Regions from separate parts of the Pseudomonas arabinosi genome, predicted to be linked through region 2. Evidence: riboswitches for the same ligand, from Rfam matches in the RefSeq annotation. Region 2 holds a riboswitch; the other holds the start of a gene.

Region 1 (7,673 bases), 890 kb from region 2:
GTCCATTTCCGGCAAGGTGCGACGGCCGAAGATGTGACGCTCGCGATCGTCCATCAGCGCGGCGACCAGTACCTCGGCGCAGTCGTTGATGCCTTCGACTTTCAGCTTCATGAATTCATCGGAGCGCTCGCCGAGGGCTTCGGCGGTGCGGATGCGTTCTTCTTCCACCAGTAACTGGATCTTGCCGCGCAGGGCTCGATCGCTGATGCGGATGAACCGCCAGGGCTGCATCAGGCCGACACTCGGTGCCTGATGCGCGGCTTCGAGCAGGCGCCGCAGTAACTCGGGCTCGACGGTGCCACCGCTGAAATGACGCATGTCGCGACGTTCGCCGATGGCTCGGTAGACCGCCGCGCGCTCAGCTTCGGAGAAGGCGTTGTCAGTCATGGCCTCTTCGCGAGCAAGCCCGCTCCCACAGTGGACCGCGTTTCTTCAGGCAACACACTTTCTAATGTGGGAGCGACGGTGCGACGATTCGACTTGCTCGCGAAGGCGTCCTCAAGGTCAGGCGCAAACAGCGCGGCAATCGCCGATGGATTGGACGGAAAATAAAAGTGCACATACGAGGCAGTCATCCGCCCTTCGCGATAAACCGCCTCCGCCCCTCGCCCACCGTTCGGGCTCAATCCACGAGCAATCGGCTCAAGCTCGGTACTGGTCAGCGAATGGTGATAGGTGTGTCCGCGCAACGAACCTTCCGGCAACTCGACTGCCTGCAACGCCAACGCGGCCAGACGCTTTTGCATCACCGCATCACCGGCCAGCAAGCCGACCAATTCAGCGCGAGTGCCCTCGAGATCGGTCAGAGAGTCGAGCAGATACAGCATGCCGCCGCACTCGGCCAACAACGGCTTGCCCGCCGCATGGTGAGCACGGATGGCGGCCAGCATCGTGGTGTTCTGTGACAGCGCCACATGGTGCAATTCGGGATAACCGCCCGGCAGATAGAGGCTGTCTGCCTGCGGCAATTGCGTGTCACGGATTGGCGAGAAAAACGACAACTCGGCACCCATGGCTCGCAGCAAATCCAGGCTCGCGCCATAGGTGAAGGCAAACGCTTCGTCACGGGCCACGGCGATACGCACGCCGGCCAGCAACGGTTCTGTAGCGATCACATCGGGGGCGGCGAATTCCACCGCGGGTGGCAGCGCGACCTCGCAACTGCTGGCCAGCGCATCGGCCGCCGCATCGAGACGCAGATCAAGATCGTTCAACTCACTGGCCTGAACCAGACCGAGATGCCGACTCGGCAATTCGATGCCGGTTTCCCGGGACAAGGCGCCGTACCAGCGCAAGCCTTCAGTGAGGCTGCCTTCCAGTAATTGCGCGTGACGCAGGGTGCCGACGCGGTTGGCCAACACGCCAGCAAACGGCAAGTCCGGCTGATAGCGCGCCAGCCCCAGGGCCAGTGCGCCAAAGGTCTGGGCCATGGCGGTGCCGTCGATCACACCGAGCACCGGCACACCGAAGTGCCTCGCCAGATCAGCGCTGGACGGCGTGCCGTCGAACAGGCCCATGACGCCTTCGATGAGGATCAGATCGGCTTCGCCGGCGGCTTCCCACAACAGTCGACGACTTTCCTGCTCGCCGACCATCCACATGTCCAGTTGATAAACCGGTGCACCGCTGGCGCGCTCGAGAATCATCGGGTCGAGGAAGTCCGGGCCGCATTTGAACACGCGCACCTTGCGCCCCTGATTGCGATGCAAACGGGCCAGTGCGGCGGTGACGGTGGTCTTGCCCTGACCGGAGGCCGGCGCGGCAATCAATACCGCCGGGCATTGACGATGGCTATTCATAAAGTGCAGCTCACAACTCGACGCCTTTTTGCGCTTTGATCCCGGCCTGGAACGCGTGCTTGATCACGCCCATTTCGGTGACGGTGTCGGCCAGCTCGATCATCTCCGGCTTGGCGCCGCGACCGGTCACCACCACGTGCTGCATCGGCGGACGGGCCTGTAAGTCGCTGAGCACCTGATCGAGATCCAGATAACCGTGCTTGAGCGCAATGTTCAATTCATCCAGCACCACCAGGCCGATCGACGGGTCACGCAGCAATTCGCGGGACACCGCCCACGCGGCTTCAGCGGCGGCGATATCACGCTGGCGATCCTGGGTTTCCCAGGTGAAGCCCTCGCCCATCACATGAAAACGCACCTGTTCCGGGAAGCGCCGGAAGAACAGTTCTTCGCCGGTGCTGCTGCGCCCTTTAATGAACTGCACCACACCACACTGCATGCCGTGGCCCATGGACCGGGCGAGCATGCCGAAGGCCGAGCTGCTTTTGCCTTTGCCGTTGCCGGTCAGCACCAGCAGCAGGCCACATTCATTCGGGGAATTGGCGATGCGTTCGTCGATCACGGCTTTTTTGCGCAGCATGCGCGCCAGATGACGTTCGTCACGATCGGGGGTATCAGTCATGGGGGAGCTCTCCGTTGAGGCTGGATAACGGCGGGCAGGCACAAGAATAGACGGCAAAAAGCCTGGCATCGCCCACCGTGATGCCGCTGGATGGATCAGGCCGGTCTCCGGGCTCATGAGCGGCATTTTGCCTGGCTGCGCGCCTTCCCATGTCTACGACACAGTGGCTCAAGGCGCAGTCTTCACTCATTTACCGTTGCGGGGGCAGCGCCGGGATCGCGAGCCTTCATCAATTGAAGAGATCGCTCACCGGCTTCCCTGTTTCACTCTGTCGACCAAGGTCACAGAGCACCTGAAACAAGCCGCGAAGGTTAGAGGGTTGGGGATGGAGCGTCAATTGAAGACGGGCGGCCTGCGAGCGAATAACTGCCGTCGATCAATTATCTGACGCCAATCTTGTGCCACACTCTCAGCAGTGATATCAAAGAGCCACAATCTCACAATACAATAACAAGGGTGAGCCACATGCAAGGCATGATCATCAGCAATCCGAAGCTGGAATTCCTGCGCCCGGTGCTGGAACGCTGGTTTGACTGTATCGACCGCTACAACGCCGTGCGCGGCGATAACGACACGCCTTACTGGTTCGACGAAAAAGCCAACCTGAGCCTGCTTTCCGCCGCGGCCTGGATGGCGGAAATGGTCACGCTGCAACAAACACCGACCCGCAAACAGACCGAAGAAGGCGAACGCAATGGCCGCGCCGACCTGTTTATCGCAACCAGCGAAGAACGCGCTTACCTTCAGGCGACCCAGCGCTGGCCCCGCGTCAACAGCCTGAACCTGACTCAAGCATTGCTGGACATCACCAGCGACGCCAAACGCATCAGCTACGCCAGCGACCTGAAACTCGGCTGCCTGTTCGTCGCCCCGCAAAAAGCCCAACAAAGCGCCACCCCGGAAGAACTCCAGGACATGGTCGATGACCTGCAAAAGGAACACACCTGCGCGGTGGCCTGGTACTTCCCCTATGCCTATCGCAAGTTGCGCAACGAAGCCGGCAACTATCACCCCGGCATAGCCGTGCTGTTCAAGGAAGCCCGCGGCTGACCCGTTGAACCATCGCGCATCTGCGCTTCTCTATTGATTAGTCAATGCATTCATAGGGAAGATCAGCATGCGCAAGCCCCAGCTCGTTCTCGTCATCGTGCTCGCCGGAGGGCTTGCGGCCTGTGGTGAAACTGCCAGGCTGCAAGTCTCCGACGGCATCGGCCCATCACCCAAGCTGCCAGAACCGAATAAAACCCTGATCCCGACAGTGAACATCGCCCCGGCGATCGGCTGGCCGGACGGCACGAAACCCATCGCCGCGACAGGGACTCAGGTGGCGGCTTTTGCTGAAGGTCTCGATCACCCGCGCTGGCTCTACGTGCTGCCCAACGGCGACGTGCTGGTCGCCGAAACCAACGCACCACCCAAACCCGATGACGGCAAAGGCGTTCGTGGCTGGGTCATGGGCAAAGTCATGGGCCGTGCCGGTGCCGGCGTACCGAGCCCGAACCGCATCACGCTGCTGCGGGACAAGGACCACGACGGCATCGCCGAAGCCCGCACGGTGTTTCTGGAAAACCTCAACTCACCCTTCGGCATGACTCTGGTCGGCAATGACCTGTACGTCGCCGACACGGACCGCTTGCTGCGCTTCCACTATGAAAACGGCGAGACGGCGATCAAGTCGCAGCCGATGAAGGTGATCGACCTGCCGGGCGGTACGCTGAATCATCACTGGACCAAAAACGTCATCGCCAGCAAGGACGGCAGCAAGCTGTACGTCACGGTGGGCTCCAACAGCAACGTCGCCGAAAACGGCATGGACAAGGAAGAAGGTCGCGCGGCGATCTGGGAAGTGGATCGCGCCACCGGCAACCATCGCATCTTCGCCTCGGGGATTCGTAACCCAAACGGCCTGGCCTGGGAGCCTCGGAGCGGCGCACTGTGGACGGCAGTAAACGAGCGCGACGAAATCGGCAGTGATCTGGTGCCGGACTACATCACTTCTGTGAAGGACGGCGGGTTCTACGGCTGGCCTTACAGTTATTACGGTCAGCACGTCGACATCCGCGTGGAGCCGCAAAACCCCGACCTGGTGGCCAAGGCCATCGCGCCGGACTACGCGGTCGGCCCGCATACCGCCTCGTTGGGCCTGACGTTTGCTGAAGGCAACAGGCTGCCGGCGCAGTTCAAGGAAGGGGCATTCATCGGCCAGCACGGCTCGTGGAACCGTGAACCGCACAGCGGCTACAAAGTGATTTTCGTACCGTTCAGCGCAGGTAAACCGGCTGGACAGCCGATTGATGTGCTCACCGGCTTCCTCAACAACGAGGAAAAAGCCATGGGCCGTCCGGTAGGTGTGGTAATTGATCAGCAGGGTGATTTGTTGGTGGCCGATGACGTGGGCAACAAGGTGTGGCGCGTGTCGGCGGTTAAATAAATGTCGAACCGCACATAACCCATGTGGGATCAGCGTTTAGCGCTTGCGACAGAGTGTGAGGCCATCGCCTATCGGCAACAACGACAGGTCGACACGCGAATCATCTTTCAAGGCGCGATTGAGCGCCTGGATGGCTCGGGTGTCTTCGCTCTCGGGATTGTCCTCAAGCACCCGTCCGCTCCACAGCGTGTTATCAAACACCGCCAGCCCGCCGACGCGCAGCAGACGCAATGCGTGCTCCAGATAGCGCGGGTAGTTGGCTTTATCGGCATCGATGAAGATCAGGTCGAATGACGCTTGCTGGTCCAGCTGAGCCAGGGTTTCCAGTGCGGGTGCCAGACGCAGATCGATCCGCTCGGCAAGCCCCGCCTCCTGCCAGTAACGGCGCGCGGTGGCGTTGTAGTCACCGGGAATGTCACAGCAGGTCAGCGAACCGTCATCTGGCAATGCAGCCGCCATGCACAAGGCGCTGTAACCGGTGAAGGTGCCCACTTCCAGCAGACGCCTGGCGCCGGTGAGCTTCACCAATAGCGCGAGGAACTGACCTTGCTCGGGTGCCACCTGCCAGCGAGCCATGGGCAGCGCTTGCGTTTCGTCACGCAAACGCTTGAGCAACGGCGTTTCGCGCAGGGAAACGTCGAGCAGGTATTGATACAGGGAATCGTCTAGATTGAGCGTGCGAGCGGTCATGACAACCTCTGCCATTTAGGGATTGCGTGCCAAGTGCTCAGGTTGCAAGACGCGCTTGGCGCTCAGATAGGCTTTCTGCCAGTAAGCTTTGGACAAGCTATCGAGCTTCACCGTGCCGCCGGTGGCGGGCGCATGGACGAAACGACCTTCGCCGACGTAGATCCCGGCGTGACTGACCTGAGAACCGCCATTGGTGGCGAAGAAGATCAGGTCACCGGTTTGCAGGCCTTCCTTGCCCACACTGGCCGCCTGCATGCTGATCATCTCGCGCGTGGTACGCGGCAGAGAAATGCCGGTGACGTCACGGTAGACGTAACCGATCAGCCCGCTGCAATCGAAACCCGAATCCGGCGTGTTGCCACCCCAGCGATACGGCGTGCCCACCAGGCCGAGCGCGCGGAACAATACGTCTTCTGCCTCAGGGGAGAATGCTTGGGAGGAACTGAAAATAATGGGAGCGCGAACCACCGGCGCAGGAGGCGGTGTACGGCTGGCGCAGGCGCTGAGCAGCGCTGCGAAGAACATGATTGTGAGGCGGGCCGACATCGACATATGCAGAGCATCCTGATCTGGCTGCGGCTTTTTCTGCAGGGGGCGCAGAAAAGAAAACCGCCTGCGCAGGACGCAGGCGGTTTGCCATCAATAATAGATCAGGATTCTAGCTGCTACGTGGCAAACTTCAAGTAAGACTTTAAGTTCACCTTACAAAAAGTCCGCTTACTTGCGCGCCGTGACGATCGCCGGGGACGCAGTCGGTGCCATCGCAAGTGCGCGCTTGGCTTCGATGAAGGTTTTGCTCCAGTAGCTGTCGCCCAGGCTATCGATCCGGACACCACCGCTGCGGCGGCTGCTGGAATGAATGAACTGGTTGTCACCCAGGTAGATCCCGGCGTGACTGACGCGGCCGCGACGGCCATTGGTGGCGAAAAACAGCAAGTCGCCCGGCTCCAGTTTGCCGCGAGAAACCAGCGGGGCGTCGACGTTGATCATTTCGCGAGTGGAACGTGGCAGGTTCAGGCCGGCTTCTTCACGAAACAGGTAACCGATGAAGCCGCTGCAATCAAAGCCAGCTTCGGAGGTGCCGCCGAAACGGTAACGGGTACCGATCAGGGACATGCCGCGTTCGAGGATGCTGTCAGCCAGAACCGGAAGCTGGTACGACTTGCCGCCGGCGAAGTCTGCCAGTTCTTTTTCGGTGGCCGCTTCTTCCTGTTCAAGCGCTTGCTGATACAGAACGGAGGATTGGGCGGTAGCAGAATTTTTAACCTGCTGTTGTTGCTCTTGCTGGGACACTGGAGAGTGAGCAGCGCAACCGAACAACAGGGTGACGAGTGCGAGAGGCACGAGGGGTGCAAAGCGATTTAGCATGGGCACGACCGTGGCTGATAGTTCTAAAGAAGCCGAGACTATGCCTACTATCATCCTCATTTGCAAATTCAATCGAACTTTATGTGACTTCTTGGTTTCGCGTTTACATCTAAGCGCTTAAGCCCGTTTTAGACGTTCGCGCGGCCTGCAACCCTGCAGGAAAGCGGAATTCTTGACGCCTGAAATATGCCAAAACCCGCTACAGGCCTTGGCTTTACCAGCCCAGGGTTTCTTTCAGGAACGGAATGGTCAGCTTGCGTTGAGCTTGAAGGGAAGCCTGATCGAGACGCTCAAGCAGCTCGAAAAGTGCGCTCATGCTGCGCGTACCGCGGGTCAGGATAAAATGCCCGACTTCATCGGTCAGGTGTAATCCGCGACGAGAGGCGCGCAGTTGCAAGGCTCGCAATTTGTCTTCGTCGGAGAGCGGACGCATCTGAAAAATCAGCGCCAAGGTCAGACGGGATTTGAGGTCCGCCAGCTTCACCGGCAGTTCACGCGGGGATGTCGACGCGGCGATCAACAGGCGTCGGCCGCTGTCACGCAGACGGTTGAACAGATGGAACAGCGCCTCTTCCCAATCCGCCCGACCGGCCACCGCCTGCAAATCATCCAGGCAGACCAGTTCGTACTGTTCGAGGTTGTCGAGGATGGCGATGCCGCGATCAAGCAGCTCGGCCAACGGCAAATACACCGCCGGCTCCCCCAGTTGCTCGAAGCGCAGGCAGGCCGCCTGCAACAAGTGCGTACGCCCTACCCCGTCCTT
Region 2 (7,673 bases):
TCTGCTCTCCAAGCAGAACACCCCAGGCATCGGCATCCGCGTCTTTATCACCCAGCCTGGCACCCAGTACGCCGAAACCTGCATTGCTTATTGCAAGCCGGGCGAAGAAAAACCTGAAGACACGGCGCTGGGGCTGAAAAGCTTCACTGCTTACATCGACTCGTTCAGCGAAGCCTTCCTGGACGATGCGGTGGTCGACTACGCCACCGACCGCATGGGCGGCCAGCTGACCATCAAGGCGCCAAACGCCAAAGTACCGATGGTCAATGCCGACAGCCCGATCAACGAGCGTATCAACTATTACCTGCAAACCGAGATCAACCCGGGGCTGGCCAGCCACGGCGGCCAGGTCAGCCTGATCGATGTGGTCGAAGACGGCATCGCCGTGCTGAAGTTCGGCGGTGGCTGCCAGGGCTGCGGCCAGGCAGACGTCACCTTGCGCGAAGGCATCGAGCGCACCTTGCTCGAGCGCATTCCCGAGCTCAAGGGCGTTCGTGACGTCACCGACCACACGCAGAAAGAAAACGCCTACTACTAAGTAAGGTGTTCGCTGCAGACATAAAAAAACGGCGCCCCGTGAGCGCCGTTTTTTTTGATCGTTCCCACGCTCAGGGCCGATACAAATGCGCATGCCCCGCGCGGTACAGCGATGACTCACTGAAGTGATCACTGCCCAAAACCCGGCCCACCAAAATCAACGCCGTGCGCCGAAACCCCTTGGCTTCAACCTTCGCGGCAATGTCTTCAAGCGTCCCCACCACCCAGTCCTGATCCGGCCAGGTCGCCCGGTGAATCACCGCAATCGGGCAATCCGCGCCGTAATGCGGCAGCAATTCGGCCAGGATCTTCTCCAGATGATTGACCCCCAGATGAATCGCCATGGTTGCCCCGTGCTGCGCCAGGCTGCCGAGCTCCTCGCCGGCGGGCATCGCGGTTTTGTCGGCATAGCGGGTCAGGATCACGCTCTGCGATACGTCAGGTAACGTCAGTTCGGCGCCCAACAGTGCCGCGCAGGCCGCCGTGGCCGTGACACCGGGAATGATTTCAAACGGGATGTCGAGTTCACGCAAGTAGCGAATCTGCTCGCCAATCGCACCGTAAAGACTCGGATCGCCGGAGTGCACCCGGGCCACGTCCTGACCCTTGGCATGGGCGGATTTGATCAGCTCGATGATCTGTTCCAGGTGCAGTTCGGCGCTGTTGACTACCTGATAGGCGCGATGGCCTTCCAGCACGGCGGCGGGCACCAGGGAGCCGGCATAGATGATCACCGGGCAGCTGCGAATCAGCCGTTGGCCTTTGACGGTAATCAGTTCCGGGTCGCCGGGACCTGCGCCAATGAAGTAGACGGTCATCGTCGGTTCCTGTGAAGAAAAAGGGGCTGGGCAAGGCTTCAGATGAAGATTGCTCATGATCGAAGGCGAGGATTATCGAGGATTTTAGGCGGCGCCGGCCAATGCCAAGGTGGCCTGGGCATATTTTTGTCGTGAAATCAGTAGTTTTGCCGGTGCCTGGGTCAGTTGTTCGGCCAGCGCCAGGGCGGCACTTTCCGCTACGCCGTAGCAGCCGGTGCGTTCGAACGCGATGTCCGAGCGGTGGCTGAGTTGCGGTTGATAGCCGGCCAATTGTTCGCTGCTGAAGTACATCAGGGGCAGCGCGAGTTGTTCGGCCAATTCGATCAAGCCCGGCTCTTCGCGCTTCAGGTCGATGCTGGCCAGGGCCTTGATCTGGTGAAGTCCGATTTTATGAGCCTGTAACGCCTGATCGAGCAGCGCCCGCAGCGTGCTGACGGGGCAGCCGCGCTGGCAGCCCAGGCCGACCACTAACGTCGGCGCTGTGCTGATCTCAGTCATGCGTGGTATTGACCATCGCTTTTGCGGCGGAACAACCAGGCACTGATCAGGCCCAGGGCCAGCCAGAATGCCACGTTGGTCAGCTGCGAAGCGATTTTGAACTGAGCTTCCAGGGCTTGCGGAGCCAGCATCGAGTGGACTTCCGGTTGTGGTGCGCCGATCACGTGAGGAACGGCCAGGATTGCCACACCGAGCACTTTCATCAGCCAGTGACGACTGAACACGATCAATGCAATGCCGACCGCGGTGGAGGCGGCCGTGCCGATCCACCAGATCTGCCGTTGCGCCAAATCAGCCGCGGCAGTGCCCGGCAGCTCGGGCGGCAGACCGAGGGTCGGTGCCAGCACGAACGTTGCGTAACCGGCCAGGCCCCAAAGCAGGCCTTGGGAGGTTTTGGTCGGTGCGCGCAAGGTATAGAGGCCGGCGAGCATCAAGGCGAAACCGACAGCGACCACAAGGTTGCCACCTGTGGTGGACAGCACACGCTGCCAGCCATCTTCCGGTTCCCAGGCTTCAGCATCGTGAGTGTGAGCGGCGACAGCACCTGCGGCGTGTTCGTGGACTTCAACAGCAGCCGGCTCGGATTTTTCGTAGGTCTCGGCCTGCAAAATCAGCGGAGCCACCCAGAAGCTTTGCAGCAGGGTCAGCAGCAGGGCGGCCAGAAGCCCGGTGAACCCCGCGGTTTGCGCAATACGCTTGATCATGTCGGCAGGTCTCAATGGCACGGGAATGCAGAGCTGTGGCGGGTATCGTGAGCGGCGTTGTGCACCGCTTCGATGTGCGAGAAACCGGCGAAATACACAAGGCACGCACCCAGGATCGACGCACACGCGGCGGCGGTCAGGCGTTGAGTCAGGGTATTGGTGGTGCTGGCGGTGCTCTTATCGGTGTTGCTGCCGGTGCTGCTGATAATCGACATGGCGCTTCCCTCTGGTCTGTCAGCGGGTGATTTAGAGCGCATGGAAGACCCCTGCGAGTCGGGCACGCAGAGGTTCAAACAGCGCCCGCCCACCGCGGGTTTGTTATTCAGTGATCGTAATGGTCACTTTGTGTTGCGGGCCGGTCTCCGGGCTCACGAGGGGTCTTGGCTTTCGCCTTGACCTGCAAGCATCACCTTCCCATGCCGAACTGCTGGCACAGTGGATCTGACGCTTCGCTCGCTTACCGTTGCGGGGGCAGCACCGGACTGACATGACTTTAGAGTAAAGCACATGATTCACCGGTTTCCCGTTTCACCCTGTGAAGGGCACCCGTAACAAGGCGTGTAGGAGAGCATGGGCGGGGGCGGGGAGTCAATTGGCAAGGGTTCTCAGTTGGAAACCGCGGCGCTCCCTTCGCGAGCAAGCCCGCTCCCACAGTTGACCGCGTTCCAATGTGGGAGCGAGCTTGCTCGCGATGGGGCCGGTGCGGACACTACAAGACATTGACCCGCCCCCACACGATGCGTAGCCTTGCGCTTTCGAGGTTCTTCGGCGTCTGCCGAAGCTAAGAAGGGAACGCGGTCGATGCCGCGGCTGCCCCCGCAACTGTGAACGGTGATGTTCGCTGCCACGCCACTGCAAACCCTGTGCAACGGGTTCGCGGGAAGGCGCAGCGAATGCCAGGCCCACAAGCCCGGCACACCGTCAGCCAGGAGACCTGCCTCGACACAGATTCTCACTACAACCGGGCGGGGTGATCCGGTGGCGAAATCTTCCGCGCGCCTATGCAGCAGCGGTCGTCGTCCCGTATGCCCGCCACCTTGCCAAAGGGCATCCGATGAAAACACTGGCCAAACTCCCCGTCACCATCGTTACCGGCTTCCTCGGCTCGGGCAAAACCACCTTGCTGCGGCACATGCTCGACAACGCTCAGGGCCGTCGCATTGCGGTGATCGTCAACGAGTTCGGCGAGCTGGGCATCGACGGCGAAATCCTCAAGCAGTGCTCCATCGGTTGCACTGAAGAAGAAGCCAACGGCCGCGTCTACGAACTGGCCAACGGCTGCCTGTGCTGCACCGTTCAAGAAGAATTCTTCCCGGTGATGCGCGAATTGGTCGCCCGTCGCGGCGACCTCGACCACATCCTCATCGAAACCTCGGGCCTGGCCCTGCCAAAACCGCTGGTGCAAGCCTTCCAGTGGCCTGAAATCCGCAGCGCCTGCACCGTTGATGCGGTGATCACCGTGGTCGACAGCCCAGCGGTTGCCGCCGGCACCTTCGCGGCTTTCCCGGACCAGGTCGATGCCCAGCGCAAACTCGACCCCAACCTGGACCACGAATCGCCGTTGCACGAGCTGTTCGCCGACCAACTGGCCAGCGCCGACCTGGTGATCCTCAACAAGGCCGACCTGATCAGCCCTGAAGACCTGGCCCGTGTGCGCCTGGAAGTCGCTGAAGAACTGCCGCCAGCGGTGAAAATCATCGAAGCCAGCAGCGGTCGTCTGCCACTGGACGTGCTGATCGGCCTCGGTGCCGGCTCTGAAGAACACATCGACAGCCGTCACAGCCATCACGATCACCACCATGAAGGCGAAGATGATCACGATCACGATGCCTTCGACTCCATCTCCATCGAACTGCCGCAAGCCGACGAAAGCCTGCTGCTGGACGCGCTGACCCAACTGGTGGTCCAGCACGGCATCCTGCGTGTCAAAGGTTTCGCGGCGATCCCGAACAAACCGATGCGCCTGCTGATCCAGGGCGTGGGCACGCGTTTCGACAAGCACTTCGACCGTCAGTGGGGCGCCGATGAAGCGCGCACCACGCGTCTGGTGTTGATCGGCCAGGAACTGGACGCCGCGCTGCTCGAATCGCAACTGCGCGCCGCGCTCAGCGTTTAAGCCATGCACCTGCTCAGGACCCAGCCCGGCGGTTTCGTGTCGGATGACAACATTGCCGACCTTGGACAAACCCCCGCCGAGCTGGTGATCCTGTGCAGCGGCGACTCAAGCCTGGCGCTGCTCGCCGAAGCGGCGCAGCAGTTGCCCGACGATTACCCGAGCGTGCGCCTGGCCAATCCGATGCAGGTGCAGAATCACGCGTCAGTCGATCTGTATGTCGACGAAGTGCTGCGCCACGCCAAGGTGATTCTGATTTCGCTGCACGGCGGTATCGCCTATTGGCGTTACGGCGTCGAGCAACTGGTGCAACTGTCGGAGCGCGGCGTGCAGCTGATTCTGGTGCCTGGCGATGACCGCCCGGACCCGGAACTCAGCGAGCTAAGCACGGTGGGCGCGGAAGACCGCGATCGGCTCTGGCAGTTTTTGCGTCAGGGCGGCATGAGCAATGCCCTGGTTTTTTTCCGCTGCCTCGCCAATCGTTGGCTGGATCGCGACTACGCCTGGGCCGAGCCGCAAACCCTGCCGCGCACGGCGATTTACCACCCGCAAAAAAGCCCCGCTGAACTGAAGGATTGGCAAGCCGACTGGCAGGCCGATCAACCGGTGGCGGCGGTGCTGTTTTACCGCTCGCATTTGCAGGCGGCCAACACTGGTTTCATCGATATTTTCTGCCAGCGGTTGCAGGCGGCGGGGTTAAACCCTTTGCCGATCGCCGTGGCCAGTTTGAAAGAACCCGGCTGCCTGACGGTGGTCGAGGACCTGTTGGACGAAGTCGAGGCGGGGGTGATTCTCAACACCACCGGTTTCGCGCAATCCAGCCCCGAAGCGCCGCATTTGCGGCCGTTTCGCCGCAACATCCCGGTGATCCAGGCGATTTGTGCCCAGGACAACGAACCGGGTTGGCGCGCCAGCGAACAAGGCCTCGGTCCGCGTGATCTGGCGATGCACATTGCGCTGCCGGAACTGGACGGGCGGATCATCAGCCGACCGATCAGCTTCAAAGACCTGGCCTGGCGTAGCGAGCGCAGCCAGTCGGACGTGGTCTGCTATCGACCACAACCGGAGCGCATGGATTTTGTCGCCGAACTGGCGCGACGCTGGATTGATCTGGCGCGGGTGCCCAACGCTGAAAAGCGCATCGCCCTGATCCTCGCCAACTACCCGACCCGCGACGGTCGCATCGGCAATGGCGTGGGCCTCGACACCCCGGCTGCCGCGCTGAATATCCTGCGTGCGCTGCATAAAGAAGGTTATCCGCTACCGGCCGAGTTGCCTGATAGCGGCACCGCGTTGATCCAGCAGTTACTCGGTGGCGTCAGCAACGACCTCGACACCCTCGACCAGCGCCCGTGTATGCAAAGCCTCGCGCTGGATGACTACAACCTGATGTTCAGCGCCTTGCCCGAGTCCAATCGGCAGGCCGTGCTGGAACGTTGGGGCTCGCCCGAAAACGATCCGATGTTCCGTGGCGGGCGAATGATGATCGCCGGGCTGCGCTTTGGCCTGACCTTCGTCGGCATTCAACCGGCGCGGGGTTATCAGGTGGACCCGAGCGCGGTGTATCACGACCCGGACCTGGTGCCGCCTCACGGTTATCTGGCGTTCTATTTCTGGTTGCGTAACACCTATGGCGCCCACGGCGTGATCCACGTCGGCAAGCACGGCAACCTCGAATGGCTGCCGGGCAAGGGTGTCGGCCTGTCAGAGAACTGCTGGCCGGATGCGCTGCTCGGGCCGTTGCCGAATATCTATCCGTTTATCGTCAACGATCCGGGCGAGGGCGCCCAGGCCAAGCGCCGTACGCAGGCGGTGATCATCGATCACCTGATGCCGCCGCTGACCCGCGCCGAAACTTACGGCCCGTTGCGCAACCTCGAATTACTCGCCGACGAATATTACGAAGCGCAATTGCTCGATCCGCGCCGTGCCCGGGAATTGCAGCGCGACATCCTGCAACTGGTGCGCGATACGCACATCGACCGCGAACTGCAACTGGACGAAAAGCTCGACAGCGATGCCGATGCGGCGATCTGGTTGCCGCGTCTGGACACCTATTTGTGCGACTTGAAAGAGTCGCAGATCCGCGACGGCCTGCACATTTTCGGCGAATCACCGACCGGGCGTTTGCGTATCGATACGTTGTTGGCGTTGTTGCGCATTCCGCGTGGCGATGGACGTGGTGCGCAATCGAGTCTGCTGCGGGCCTTGGCCAAGGCGTTCACGTTGGGCTTCGATCCGCTGGATTGCGCGCTCGCCGAACCTTGGACCGGGCCGCGTCCGTTTGAACTGCAATCCCTCACCGATGAAGCCTGGCGCACGGCAGGTGATACCCGCGAACGTCTGGAACTGTTCGCCGCGCAATTGATCGAGCAAGCCTTGGTCACTGAGGTTGAGCAGCTGAACGAGCCAGGCTGGTCAGAGATGAAAGCCATCATCGACAGCCTGCGCGAAGTCGTCGCGCCAAGGCTGGATGCCTGCGGCCCGGCCGAAATGCGCGGTCTGCTCGACGCCCTCAGCGGCCGCTTCGTGCCCGCTGGCCCCAGCGGTGCACCGAGTCGCGGTCGACTCGACGTGCTGCCGACCGGGCGCAACTTCTACTCGGTGGACGTGCGTAACCTGCCGACCACCACCGCGTGGCGCATCGGTTTCCAGTCGGCCACCCTGATTCTTGAACGACACCTGCAAGACCACGGCGATCACCTGCGCCAGCTAGGCCTGTCGGTGTGGGGCACCGCGACCATGCGCACCGGTGGCGATGATATCGCCCAGGCCATGGCGCTGATGGGCGTGCGCCCGGTCTGGGCCACGGGCAGTCAGCGGGTCGACGACTTCGAGATTCTGCCGCTGAGTCTGCTGGACCGTCCGCGGGTGGACGTGACGTTGCGCGTCTCCGGATTCTTCCGCGATGCCTTTGCCAATCTGATCCGCCTGTTCGACGCCGCTGTGCAAGCGGTCGCCGCCCTCGACGAGCCGGACGACCTCAACCCCTTGGCTGCCAAG

The links. Region 2 has a riboswitch for cobalamin ahead of cobW (cobalamin biosynthesis protein CobW). Riboswitches for the same ligand answer to the same signal wherever they lie in the genome.
Region 1: linked by a shared signal. The riboswitch ahead of cobO (cob(I)yrinic acid a,c-diamide adenosyltransferase) and the one ahead of cobW (cobalamin biosynthesis protein CobW) in region 2 are both predicted to bind cobalamin.

Annotation. Positions count from the first base shown of each region.
Region 1 is NZ_CP180480.1:2,208,762-2,216,434, reverse strand. Features, by position in the region: gene bluB (5,6-dimethylbenzimidazole synthase) at 1-387, opposite strand, end outside; gene ACMXYJ_RS10360 (cobyrinate a,c-diamide synthase) at 384-1,799, opposite strand; gene cobO (cob(I)yrinic acid a,c-diamide adenosyltransferase) at 1,810-2,421, opposite strand; cobalamin riboswitch at 2,503-2,732, opposite strand; gene ACMXYJ_RS10350 (hypothetical protein) at 2,887-3,471, shown strand; gene ACMXYJ_RS10345 (PQQ-dependent sugar dehydrogenase) at 3,539-4,852, shown strand; gene ACMXYJ_RS10340 (O-methyltransferase) at 4,889-5,542, opposite strand; gene ACMXYJ_RS10335 (C40 family peptidase) at 5,558-6,094, opposite strand; gene ACMXYJ_RS10330 (C40 family peptidase) at 6,260-6,910, opposite strand; gene hda (DnaA regulatory inactivator Hda) at 7,125-7,673, opposite strand, start outside.
Region 2 is NZ_CP180480.1:3,101,351-3,109,023, forward strand. Features, by position in the region: gene nfuA (Fe-S biogenesis protein NfuA) at 1-538, shown strand, start outside; gene cobM (precorrin-4 C(11)-methyltransferase) at 609-1,355, opposite strand; gene ACMXYJ_RS14595 (cobalamin biosynthesis protein) at 1,440-1,853, opposite strand; gene ACMXYJ_RS14600 (CbtA family protein) at 1,850-2,557, opposite strand; gene ACMXYJ_RS14605 (CbtB domain-containing protein) at 2,569-2,772, opposite strand; cobalamin riboswitch at 2,894-3,122, opposite strand; cobalamin riboswitch at 3,299-3,513, shown strand; gene cobW (cobalamin biosynthesis protein CobW) at 3,612-4,673, shown strand; gene cobN (cobaltochelatase subunit CobN) at 4,677-7,673, shown strand, end outside.